Regions from separate parts of the Mesorhizobium sp. WSM4846 genome, predicted to be linked through region 3. Evidence: predicted binding sites of a transcription regulator. Region 3 holds the regulator's gene; each other region holds the start of a gene.

Region 1 (4,289 bases), on a different contig from region 3:
AGCCGATCCTGGAAGGGTCAGGCAGGTGCTGCTCAACCTCATCGGCAACGCCATCAAGTTCACCGACAGCGGCGGCGTGTTGGTGAGCATCGCTCGTGCCCGCACCGAAACCACCGACCGCATATGCTTCACCGTCACCGACACCGGTCCCGGCCTGCACGAGGACGACCTGGAGCGCATCTTCGAGGAATTCGAACAGGCTGACGGCACGTCGACCCGCGCGCATGGCGGCGCCGGGCTCGGTCTTGCCATCTCCAGGCGCCTGGTGATCGCCATGGGCGGCACGATCTCGGTGTCGAGCCAGCTCGGCCAGGGTTCGGAATTCGTCTTCGAAATCCCTGCAATATCGGCCACCGAGCCGCCGCAGAGCCGCCGGGATGCGCTGTTAGGGCGGCGCGCCGTGATCCTGTCGAAGAACACCATCGAGGCCGACGCCATCGCCCGCACCATCCGCGCCAATGGCGGCAAGGTCGATCTGGCCACCACCGCCGCCCAGGCAGCGTCCTTCGCCGAAGGCTGCGACGCGCTTTTGGTCGATGCGGCCATGGAGGAAGGCGACGGCAGGTTGCTCAAGCGCCTTCGCCAGAGCGGCTTTGCCGATTGCGAGGCGATCACACTGATCGCGCCAACCGACCGCGGCATGCTGGGCGAGTTCCGCGCCAGCGGCTACGCCACCTTTCTGGCAAGGCCGGTGCGTGGCGAAACGTTGCTTCGCGTGCTTTTGACCAGCAGCGTGCCTGCCCTCACCCAGCCGCAGCCGGAAAAGCGCGGCGCACCAACCGCCCGCGCCATTGGCGGCCGGCGGCGGGGCCTGTCCGTGCTGATCGCCGAGGATAACGACATCAACGCCATGCTTGCCCGTGCCACGCTGCTAAAGGCCGGGCATCGCGTGAAACTGGTCGGCAACGGCAAGGCCGCCGTCGAGGCCATCACCGGCACCGACCACAAGTACCGCTTCGACGTGGTGCTGATGGACCTGCACATGCCTGTCATGGACGGGCTGGACGCGATCGCCGCCATCCGCCGGCACGAGGAGGAAACCGCCGTGTCGCCGGTTCCGATCATGGTGCTGTCGGCGGACAGTCAGGAAACGACCCGCCACGCAGTGCTCGCCCATGGCGCCAGCGGCTTCGTCACCAAGCCGCTCGACCCCGACGCGCTTGTCCATGCGGTCGAGGGTCACGTGGCCGCTTGATCCGCCGGCTGTCCTTGCCTGGCTTACCTGCAGAACATAGCCGGTTGAAGGGTTGCCCAGCCGACGAAGTATTGCCGGCAGGGCCGTATCACGGTACTGTCACAATCCTGTTGCACCTACGCCGTATCCCCGTGCCAAGAGGGATGGCTCGAAGGAGAATCACTCGTGCATACAGTTATGCCGGAATGTGACGCTCGGCCGAACGCCAGGGGTGCTTTGCTCACCGGGCGCAACGTCGATGCTGTCATAAAAGGCGAAGCGCTTGGCCGTATCGGCAACCTCGAAGTGCGGCTCGCACGCAACGAGGCCGAGATCGCCGCCGCGCAGGAAGTGCGCTACCGGGTGTTCTATGACGAGCTCGGCGCCAGGAAAACCCTGTTTCAGGTGCAGGACCGCCGCGACGCCGACCATTTTGATCCGCTCTGTGATCATCTGCTCGTCTTCGACACCTCGCTGTCCGGTCCCGAGCATCGCCGCATTGTCGGCACCTACCGCCTGTTGCGGCAGGAGATCGCGGCAGCGGCCGGCGGCTTCTATTCCGAGGGCGAGTTTGAGCTGACCAATCTTATCGCCCGCCATCCCGGCCAGCGTTTCCTCGAGCTCGGCCGCTCCTGCGTCTTGCCGGAATACCGCTCGAAGCGCACCATCGAGGCGCTCTGGCAAGGTATCTGGGCCTATATCAACCATTATGGGATCGGCGTGATGACCGGTTGCGCCTCGTTCCCCGGCACCGTGCCGGCGGCACACGCCGAAGCGCTGACCTATCTCGCCCATCACTGCCGGACGAATTCGGCCTGGGACGTGCGCGCCGTCGCCGGCCGCTACTGTTCCATGGATTTGATGCCGATCGAGGCGGTCAACGCCAAGGCCGCGATCGCGGCGATGCCACCGCTGGTCAAGGGCTATCTGCGCGTCGGCGCGCGCATCGGCGACGGCTGCGTCATCGACCGCGAATTCTCGACGGTCGACGTGTTCGTGGTGATGCCGGTCAAGGAGATCGGCGCCCGCTACGTCAGCTATTATGGCGGGGAAGCCCAGCGCTTCGCCGCATGAGATTCCAATGAGTAGCGAATAGGGAGTAGCGAGTAGCGAGTAGCGGGAGTTCCGCCAATTCGCTGCGGATCGTTGTCCCTATTCGCTACCCACTATTGCTACTCCTTCTCATTCACGGAATATCTTCCGGCCGCCGACCAGGCCTGCTCTTGTAGGACGGAAAAGCCCAGCCGAATTTGAGCGCGCCGCAACGCACGCAGAAAGCAGCCATGAAGCCTGCCAGGCCCGAGGCGAGCGGGGGCAGCCCGGCGAAATCGCCAAGCGTGTAGAGAGCGGCGCCCGCAAGTGCTGCGGTAACGTAGATCTCCGGTCTCAACAGCACTGAAGGCTCCCCGGTCAACAGATCGCGAAGAATGCCGCCAAGGGTGGCGGTGAGCATGCCGGTAACGATCGAAACCGCCGGCGAGCCGGTGATCGCCAGCCCCTTGGCCGCGCCCATCACCGAAAAGGCGGCAAGGCCGATGGCGTCGAGCCAGAGCAGCAATTTGTAGCGGGATTCGACACGGTGTGCGCTGAAGAAGACCAAGACCGCCACCGCCGCACAGATCAGCACGTAGTCGCGGTTTCCGACCCAGAACACCGGCACGTTGAGGATAACGTCGCGAAACGTGCCGCCACCGATGCCGGCGACGCTCGCCAGGAACAGGTAACCGATAATGTCGAGCTGCTTGCGCGAGGCGGCCAGCGCACCGGTCGCCGCGAAGACGGCGACACCGGCATAGTCGAGAAGCTCAATCGGGTTCATGGGGAATTGCTTGGCTGAGGACTATGGCAAGCGCTGCACGGCAAAAGTGACGGCGGACTGATTGATCGTCCCCCGAAATCGGATAGATTTCGAAGGACGATCACACCTCAAGTTTTGATGGCGGTTGCTACCGAATGGGGCACTACTCCTTATTCAGGCATCCTTCTCAGCTTGCTCATTCACCGGCCCTGGCTCGACCGGCGCTTCACCAGCTACATGCTTGGGACCGCCCTTGGCAACGCCGACCATGGCCGGCCGCAGCACCCGCTCGCCGATCGAATAGCCTGGCTGCACGACCTGGACCACCGTGTTGGCCGGCACCTCCGGATTGGGCACCTCGAACATCGCCTGGTGGAAATTCGGGTCGAATTTCTCGCCTTCCGGCTCGAGCTTCTTCACTCCGTGCCGCTCGAGCGCCGATAGCATGGCGCGCTCGGTAAGCTCGACGCCCTCGATCAGTGACTTCAAACCGGCATCACCCGACTCCTTGGACTCAGCCGGGATCGCATCCAGCGCGCGGCGCAGATTGTCGGATACCGACAGCATGTCACGGGCGAAATTGGCAACCGCATAGGCACGTGCATCGTGCACGTCACGGGCGGTACGGCGGCGCAGATTCTCCATCTCGGCTGCGACGCGGAGCGCGCGGTCCTTCAACTCGTCGTTTTCCTTCAGCAGCCGCACAAGCGCTTCATAGTCGCCGTCGGCGCTGCCTTCCGTGCGTTCGGTGGCAGCCCCGGTCGTCTCGGCTTCATCGGGCGCGCGTTCGTCTTTTGCCTGGTCGCTCATCGCCATTTCCCGTCATTTCGAATGATGTGGATTTTGTGCCCGATATCGAGGTTTGGCGGCCAAAAATCAAGGGGGCAAGCGATACTGGAGCGGCCGCTCACGCTTTGACAACGCATCATGAAGACCTTTCGATATTAATTCAAATTTTACTGTAACCGCCAGCTTTGCTTGCCAAGATGCTGCGATGGGGGAACCATTCGTCTGCTGGAAGAGTTTCGAACCCGACACAGGATTTTGAGATGGCGACCCGCAACGACGACGACCGTAAGATTGTCGCCCGCAACAATGACGAAAGACGTGAAAGGCTGGCGGCCGGCATCAGGCGCCAGTTCGGCACGGAGGCAACGATGCACTTTCTGCGCGCGTTGCCGGCGTTCCGGACGGAGAACGACATTCCCGATCGTTTCAAGGAGTTGCTTGACCGCCTGGACGGCATCGAAAGCAGCGTAGCCGCCGGTGGCAGCCGGCGATAGACAACACACACGTCTGTCGCTGCGCGCCATTGGC
Region 2 (4,289 bases), on a different contig from region 3:
AACCGCCCCGAGACCAACGGCTGACACGAAAAGTAGTGCCCAGACCAAATCTGGAACAGTCCTGAACAACGAGACCAGCATCCTGGAGATATGCCGGAACGGGCCGATCGGGGTTATGTCCTTGCCCGAGAGCCAGGCAAACGGCAAGCTGAGGACGACACCTATTGCTGTCCCCACGAGCGCTATCTGAAACGTTTCGACCATGCGCCAGAAAACCCTCAGGAGGAACCCTGGCTCGACATTTGGGGGTATCATGCGGCCGACGAGATGGACCATTCGGGGCACCCCGCCTGCCAGTTGTTCCGGCGAAGGTGCGACCTGCCCGGCGGAAACGATCACGAGAGCGGCCAAAGCGACGGCAAAGCTGAAAGTGACGGGCGAGATCGATGGAATCCGGCTCGGCGAAAGGCGGTCATGCATCGAAGACGTCTTTCAGATCAGCACGGGTCACCTGCTCCGTCCGTCGGTCGAAGAAGACCTTGCCCGCCTTGAGCGCTATCAAGCGGTCGGAGTAGTCGAGAGCATGCTCCATGTCGTGCGTGGTGTAGACCAAAGTGATCGCCTGTTCCTGGGTCAGCTCGGAGAAGACGCGCATCACATCATGTCCAGCCGCCGGGTCGAGACTTGCCGCCGGTTCGTCTGCTATCAAAAGCTTCGGACGCCGGATCAACGCACGGGCAATCGCCACCCGCTGCGCCTGCCCTCCAGAAAGCGCGTCGGCGCGGGCGCCCGCCTTGCCGAGAAGCCGCACTTCGGCGAGGGCCTGCATTGCTTCCTCGCGCCAGTGTTGCTTTGCGATGGAATGGTGCCAGCCGCGCCAGCCGCCGGGCAGCCCGAGCTTGCCCTGCAAAACGTTTGTAAGAACCGATTGGCGGCTGACCAGTCCGTGGTGCTGGAAGACAAATCCGATCTGCCTGCGTATGCGCCGCAGCTGGGCGACGGACGGCGCCGAGCGGAAGCTCTCGCCGAGGGTGACGACCTCGCCACCGCTCGACGGTAGAAGACCAATGAGACATTTGAGCAGGGTGGATTTTCCAGCACCGTTCGAGCCAATCAGGGCAACCCGTTCGCGCGATGCTATGGTGAGGCCGATACTGGAGAAAATGATCTTTCCGTTCGCATAGCTCTTCGCAAGATCGTGCGCCCGAATGATGGCTGTCATAGTGACCTCTTGGCCCAGACCGAACTGCGAAACAGACCGGCGGTTAGCCGCCGGCCTTGTCGCTGAAAAGGAGCGAGTCTCAGTTTACGAAGTCGGTGAGGGTCTCGATTCCGATCGTGCGGTACATCGAGCGGACATAGTCGTAGTCCGAGTCCCTGACATCAGTCAGGAAGAAACCGCCCTTGAATTTCTGGTTGTCCTCGCCGGTCAGGATCGCTTTCATCAGCTCATTGCCATTCTTCGCAAAGGCATCGCGGATCTTGACGAACACGTCATCTGAAATGTCCTTGCGGGCGACAAGAATGTCGTTCGGCAGATCGCGGCCCCGTGCGATGACCGAGAAGGCAACGCCGGGGAATGCTTCCCGGACCGAGTTGAGATAGCCGAAATTCAAGCCGATAGCGGCGATGTCGCCGCGGATGAGAGCCTCAGCCGCGATGTTGCGCGATATGATTACTGGTTCGTAATCGGTGGCATATTTCAGGTTGAAATCGGCCAGCGCCTGCGCGGGGCCGAGGTGCTGGGAGGTCGAGCCGACCGAGCCGAATGCGACCTTCTTGCCCTTCAAGTCTTCGACCGAGCGGATCGGTCCATTCGCCAGCACGGCGATCTGAGCGAAATAGTCGGGGCGCTGCCAGGCGACAACAATCTTCGGCTGGCTTAATTCCTTCATGACGACGTATTCTGCAGGACCGGTCAGGACAAGGTCGACCTGCCCGGAATTCATCGCCTCGACGGCGGTGGTCCGCGAACTGACCGGAAACAGCTCGACATCCAGGCCGGTCGCCTCCTGAAGAGCGGTCTGGAAAGCACCGAATTCCTGCTGAAGAGCCTCCAGTCCCTCCATGTCGGTTACCGCGAATTTCACTGGCTCCGCAAACACTGAAACGGCGGAGGCAAGCGTCAGGGCGAGTGCGGTTGCGATGCTGCGGATCATCGTTTTTTCCTTTGCTGTATAGACAGGAAACTGTTACCCGCTAATCCGTATACGCAGCAGATGACGTGCTCGTGACATGTCGCCGGCGCCACCGGCAGCTTTTGCTTTTTTGAGGGATACAGTGAACTGGCACATCCAGGGTGGTCGCATCCTTACCGAACGGGGACTTGAAACCGCGGACCTGAGCGTCACCGGCGGGATCGTGTCAGAGCTGCGGGCGGCCCATGCCTCCACGATCGATGCCGATGGTCTGCTCGTGCTTCCGGGGATCGTCGATATTCACGGCGACGGCTTCGAGCGCCAGATCATGCCGCGGCCCGGTGTCCGCTTCGACACCGCGCTGGCGCTGAAAGATACGGACCGCCAGCTTGTCGCCAATGGCGTAACCACGGCCTTTCACGGCGTCACGGTGTCGTGGGAGCCTGGACTTCGCTCGCTCGACGCTGCCAAACAGCTGATCGGCGCGGTCTGCGATCTCCGCGATAGCCTTGGCTGCGATACGCGTCTGCATCTGCGCTGGGAGACCTTCGCGCTTGATCAGATGGCGCAGGTCGTACGATGGCTCTTGCTTTCGCCACGGCCGATCATCGCCGTCAACGATCATACGACGGGGTCGGTGCTGAACGGCACGATTGCCCGCAAGATCGGTCAGATGGCGGAGCGGTCTGGCTTGAGCCGCGAGCAATACATGACGTTGCTCGGCCAGATTTGGTCCCGCCGCGCCGAGGTTGAGATCGCGATCGGGAAGCTGGCCGCAACTGCGCGGGCCAATGGCAATGTGCTTCTTGCCCATGACGAAGCGTCTCCCGAGGAACGCATGTATTTTCGCGCCCTCGGCGCAAAGGCCTCGGAATTTCCGCTAACGCTCGAAACAGCCAAGGCCGCGCGGCAAATGGGCGAGGACGTGATCCTCGGCGCGCCCAACGTCGTGCGCGGCGGCAGCCATAATGGAGCGCTAAATGCCACCGAGGCCGTCAGAGCCGGACTTTGCACGGTGCTGACCAGCGATTACCACTACCCTTCGCCTCTGCATGCGGCCTTCAGACTGTCTTCGCCAGACGCCGGCGACTTCCCCTCGATATGGAATCTGGTTTCGGCAAACCCGGCCCGGGTGGCCGGCCTCGACGATCGCGGCTCGCTTGTTGCCGGCCGCCGGGCGGATCTGATCCTGGTCGATGCAGGCGATCCAGAGCATCCGCGCGTGGTGGCCACCATGGTCCATGGACAAATTGTCTATAGCTCCGGGCTCTCCCGCACAGACCGACGGCCTGCACAGCGGTCGCCGGCGAATAAGGTGTCATGAACTTGGACACGAAAATTCCAACACCACACGAGCGCAATGGCAATCGCCTTCTGGCCTTTGACGGGCTGGTCTTTCGGCCACGCAGCGATACGCCGATCTGGCAGCAGATCTACGATCACATCTTCGATCTGATCGAGAGCGGCAGTCTTGCGCCGGGCAGCCAGCTTCCCGGCGAAACGCATCTGGCAGAGAAACTCGCGGTCACCCGCATTACGCTTCGCCGGGCGCTGCAGCAGCTACAGCATGAGGGCCACCTCACCGCCCGCAAGGGCGTCGGCATCTTCGTGCGAAACCTGCCCTCGACATTCACTGTTCGCGACGGACAGCGCTTTCTCGACAATTTCGAAGCCCACGGCCAGGAAATCGGCACCAATACGCTGCTGATCGTCCGGGAACCGGCCGAAGCGGCCGTGGCGGAACGGTTGCGTCTCGCACCTGACACCACCATTATCCGGCTGTGCCGAATCAGAACGTCGGACAAGCAGCCGGTTTACGTCAATACCAAGTTCTTTCCGGCGCATCTCTTCCCCGACTTCGAGCAGAGATACGATGTGCGTCAGTCGGTGACCGATGTTTTCCGCGCGCATGGCATCGACAACTACCGGCGGGCCGAGACGCGCATCAGTGGCGGCTTTGCATCCCCCGATGAAGCGGAAATCCTGCGGCTGACGCCCGGAACGCCAGTATTCCGCATCAATGCTGTCAACGAGGACCGCAGCGGCGTACCAATCGAATGGACCCGCGGCTGCTGGCCGCTGACATCCGTCGAATTCGTCTTCTGATTATGGCGCATGTCAACACGACCAGTTGAGGACGTCAGTCGGGCCATTGGGTCGACCCTTAGACAGACACCACAAGCCGGTCGAGAAAAGGCCGCTGGCCGACAA
Region 3 (4,289 bases):
GGCATTCCTGCGCGTCATCGAAACGCCGGAAGCATCGCGAAAGATTTCGGACAAGGTGATCGTCTGGCTCGACACGCTGAAGAGCGCCGGCCTGATCGAAAGCCGGTTCAATTCGATCTTCTTCTTCACCGGCGCAAGCCGCGAGCCGGAATTGGCCGGTGTCTGGGGCGCGGTCGTCGGATCGTTCCTCACCATGATCGTAACCCTCGCCATAGCCTTCCCGATCGGCGTTTCAGCGGCGATCTATCTTGAGGAATTTGCGCCCAAGAACCGGCTGACGACGATGATCGAAGTGAATATCAACAATCTGGCGGCGGTGCCTTCGATCGTCTTCGGCCTGCTTGGACTTGCCGTATTCCTGAATTTCTTCGGCATGCCGCGCTCGGCCCCGGTGGTCGGCGGCATGGTGCTGGCGCTGATGACCCTGCCGATCATCATTATCGCCTCGCGCGCTTCGCTGCGCGCCGTGCCGCCGTCGATCCGCGAGGCGGCGCTTGGCATCGGAGCGTCCAAGGTCCAGACCGTATTCCATCACGTGCTGCCGCTGGCGATGCCGGGCATCATGACCGGCACCATCCTCGGAATGGCGCATGCGCTCGGTGAAACCGCGCCGTTGCTGATGATCGGCATGGTCGCCTTCATCGTCGACATTCCCGGCGGCTTCACCGATCCCGCGACGATCCTGCCGGTGCAGATTTTCATGTGGGCGGATTTCCCGGAAGCGGGGTTCCAGCAGAAGACTTCGGCGGCGATTTTGATTTTGCTGGTGTTTTTGGTCATCATGAATGCCATCGCGGTGATACTGCGCAGGCGCTTCGAGCGGCGCTGGTAAGGAGTAGAGGATATGAACATCATGACGGAAGCCGGCGTCGAGCAGAAACTGAGCAGCGCAACCAACGCCCCTTCGATCAAGATGAAGGGCGAAAAGGTCTCTGTTCACTACGGCGAGAAGCGAGCTCTGTTCGACGTCGATCTCGATGTCCGCGAGCATCAGGTGACGGCGTTGATCGGGCCATCGGGCTGTGGCAAGTCGACGTTCCTGCGTTGCCTGAACCGAATGAACGACACCATCGATATCGCGCGGGTGAGCGGCAAGATCACGCTCGACGGCGAGGATGTCTACGACCCGAAAATCGATGTCGTCGAGCTGCGAGCTCGCGTCGGCATGGTATTCCAGAAGCCGAACCCGTTTCCGAAGTCGATCTACGAAAACGTCGCCTACGGTCCGCGCATCCACGGCCTGGCCAGGAGCAAGGCCGAGTTGGACGGCATCGTCGAATCGAGCCTGAAGAAGGCCGGACTGTTCAACGAGGTCAAGGATCGCCTGCTCGAGTCGGGTACCGGCCTGTCCGGCGGGCAGCAGCAGCGTCTGTGCATCGCGCGCGCCATCGCCGTGTCGCCGGAAGTGATCCTGATGGACGAGCCCTGTTCGGCGCTCGATCCGATCGCCACCGCCCGCGTCGAGGAACTGATCGACGAACTGCGCCAGAATTATACGATCGTCATCGTCACCCATTCGATGCAGCAGGCGGCGCGCGTGTCGCAACGCACGGCGATGTTCCATCTCGGCTATCTGGTCGAGGAGGGCGCGACCGACAAGATGTTCACCAACCCCGACGACAAGCGCACCCAGGACTACATCACCGGCCGGTTCGGCTGAGCGGTCCGGCGAATTTCGAACACGAGGACAGCACCATGGGTGAACACACCGTCGCATCTTTCGACGAGGAACTGGAGCACATCGACCGGCTGATCCGCGACATGGACGAGCTCGCCGCCGCAATGGTGGCGGCCTCGATCCGCGCGTTGCTTGCGTCGGACAATGCGATGGCGCAGCGCGTCGTCTCGGACGACGCCATCATGGATGCGCGGCAGCGCGAGCTCGACGACAGCGCGATCACGCTGATCGCCAAGCGGCAGCCGATGGCGCAGGATCTGCGCGCCGTGGTTGGCGCAATCCGCATGGCGGGCGATCTCGAGCGCATCGGCGATCTGGCCAAGAACATTGCCAAGCGGGTCAGCGCAGTCGGGCAGAGCGCGACGCCGCGTAATCTGTCGCACGGTATCGACGCGATGGCGGATCTCGTTCTTGTGCAGCTGCGCGGCGTGGTCGAGCACTATGTGTCGCGCGATGCCGGCGCGTTGAAGGAACTGCGCGCCGACGACCAGAAGATCGACGTGAAATATACGGCGGTTTTTCGCGAGCTCCTGACCTACATGATGGAGGATCCGCGCAACATCACCGCCTGCACGCACCTTCTGTTCTGCGCCAAGAATCTCGAGCGTATCGGCGATCATGTCACCAACATCGCCGAAAACGCCTATTTTGTCGTGACCGGGCAGCAATTGCCGGCGGATCGCCCGAAGCTCGACGAAACGACGATGTCGGCGCCGGCGACATGACAGGAGTGACCGGCCGATGATCGCGCCGCGCATCATGGTGGTGGAGGATGAAGAGCCGCTGGGCGTCCTCCTCCGTTACAATCTTGAATCCGAAGGCTATCAAGTCGAGGTGGTGACGCGCGGCGACGAGGCCGAAATCCGGCTGCAGGAAAACGTGCCCGATCTTTTGGTGCTCGACTGGATGGTGCCGGCGGTTTCCGGCATCGAGCTTTGCCGGCGCCTTCGGGTGCGCCCCGAAACCGAGCGGCTGCCGATCATCATGCTGACCGCGCGCGGCGAGGAGAGCGACCGGGTGCGCGGCCTTTCGACCGGAGCCGACGACTATCTGGTCAAGCCGTTCTCGACACCGGAATTCATGGCCAGGGTCAAGGCGCTGCTGCGCCGCGCCAAGCCCGAAGTGCTGTCCAGCGTGCTCAAGGTCGGCGACATCATGCTCGATCGTGAATCGCACCGGGTCTATCGCAAGAAGAGCGAGATCCGGCTCGGGCCGACCGAATTCCGGCTGCTCGAATTCATGATGCGCCACCCGGGCCGGGTCTTCTCGCGCAGTCAGTTGCTCGACAATGTCTGGGGCGAGACGATCTACATCGACGAGCGCACTGTGGACGTCCATGTCGGCCGGTTGCGCAAGGCGGTCAACAATGGTCGCATGCCCGATGTCATCCGCACCATCCGCGGCGCCGGCTATGCGATCAGGGAAGACTAGCTGACGTTCAGGTGATGCCGGCCTGCGAACGGCTGATACCTGCGCTTCCGGTGCTGACGTACCCGAAAGTACGCTCCGCCCCGGTTCTCGGAACCCACCATTCTCGACTCGGCCTGACCTGAATCTCAACACTCCCCAAGTCGCGACCCGGGAATCCCTGCCTTCGGATTCAAGCCACGTTCTTTCCGACCGAGCCGGCTCGTGCCTGGATGCTCGGCGCGAAAATCTCCTGATCGACGAAGCTTAGGGCCCGCATGGCGCAGCCTTCGCGGATCAGCGGCAGCTCGTTCGGCTCGGTGTCGAAGGAAATCGAACCCGAATGCTGGCCGCCGGCGGTCTGGGCGATGGCCTCGCGCAGGGCCGGCTCGATCAGGTCGAAGGCGGCAGCGCTGGCGCCGACCATGGCCACCGGCGCCGGATCGATCAGCGCAAACAGGCTGCCGAGCCCGAAGCCGAGCGCCTCGCCGGCCTTGCGGTAGGCTTCGCGCTCCGGTCCGTCCATCTCGCGCGCCCGGGCCGCCAAGGCCCGCATGTCGGCGTCGCTGACATCGGCGACCGGCTCGGCGTTCTCGCTCAACAGCCTTGCGTTGCGCCAGATGGCGTAGTTGCCGGCATAAGCCTCGACGCAGCCGCGCAGCCCGCAGCGGCAAAGCGCGCCGCCCGGCCGATGGATCATGTGGCCGAATTCGCCGCCTGAGGAGTGGGTGCCGGTGAACAGATCGCCCTTCAGCACCAGCCCCATACCGATGCCGTGCGAGAGCAGGATGGCGATGAAATCGTCGCGGTAGCGATCCGGGTGGCGCCAGTGCAGCGCCACGGCCATCATGTTGCAGTCGTTCTCCATGATGGCCGGGATGCCGAACTCGCGTTCCAGAATGTCGGCGAAGGCGATGTTCGTCTGCGGCGTGATCGGCGACCACAACATGGCGCGCGCGTGGGAATCGGTGATGCCCTGGATCGCCAGCGCGATGCGGGCGACGCTTTGGACATCGAGGTCGGGATCTTCGAGCCGGCGCCGGACGATGGCGACACATTCGTCGATCAGCGCGTCACGCGACATGGTCAGCGTGTCCAGCCGGCGCTGTTCCTCGGCGACCACTTGTCCGGCATAATCGATGACGGCGACCGACAGGAAATTCAGCGACAACACGACGGCCAACACCGCAGCGGCTTGCGGATT

What was found. The regulator PhoB, encoded in region 3, activates phosphate uptake and scavenging genes when phosphate is short. The targets are predictions, from matches to a motif close to TGTCATNNANCTGTCAT.
Region 1: a site for PhoB is predicted at 1,293-1,309, ahead of olsB (l-ornithine N(alpha)-acyltransferase). Genes of this name have one in related genera too.
Region 2: a site for PhoB is predicted at 2,160-2,176, ahead of AC0L15_RS02945 (PhnD/SsuA/transferrin family substrate-binding protein). Genes of this name have one in related genera too.

The regions. Positions count from the first base shown of each region.
Region 1 covers NZ_JBVVPZ010000008.1:87,618-91,906, forward strand. The annotation lists gene AC0L15_RS10020 (ATP-binding protein) at 1-1,195, shown strand, start outside; gene olsB (l-ornithine N(alpha)-acyltransferase) at 1,373-2,248, shown strand; gene AC0L15_RS10030 (trimeric intracellular cation channel family protein) at 2,361-2,993, opposite strand; gene grpE (nucleotide exchange factor GrpE) at 3,147-3,782, opposite strand; gene AC0L15_RS10040 (hypothetical protein) at 4,022-4,255, shown strand.
Region 2 covers NZ_JBVVPZ010000002.1:133,808-138,096, forward strand. The annotation lists gene phnE (phosphonate ABC transporter, permease protein PhnE) at 1-420, opposite strand, end outside; gene AC0L15_RS02940 (phosphonate ABC transporter ATP-binding protein) at 413-1,162, opposite strand; gene AC0L15_RS02945 (PhnD/SsuA/transferrin family substrate-binding protein) at 1,242-2,099, opposite strand; gene AC0L15_RS02950 (alpha-D-ribose 1-methylphosphonate 5-triphosphate diphosphatase) at 2,221-3,402, shown strand; gene phnF (phosphonate metabolism transcriptional regulator PhnF) at 3,399-4,184, shown strand; gene AC0L15_RS02960 (NUDIX hydrolase) at 4,243-4,289, opposite strand, start outside.
Region 3 covers NZ_JBVVPZ010000025.1:18,334-22,622, forward strand. The annotation lists gene pstA (phosphate ABC transporter permease PstA) at 1-832, shown strand, start outside; gene pstB (phosphate ABC transporter ATP-binding protein PstB) at 845-1,660, shown strand; gene phoU (phosphate signaling complex protein PhoU) at 1,696-2,403, shown strand; gene phoB (phosphate regulon transcriptional regulator PhoB) at 2,420-3,109, shown strand; gene AC0L15_RS20415 (ROK family protein) at 3,279-4,289, opposite strand, start outside.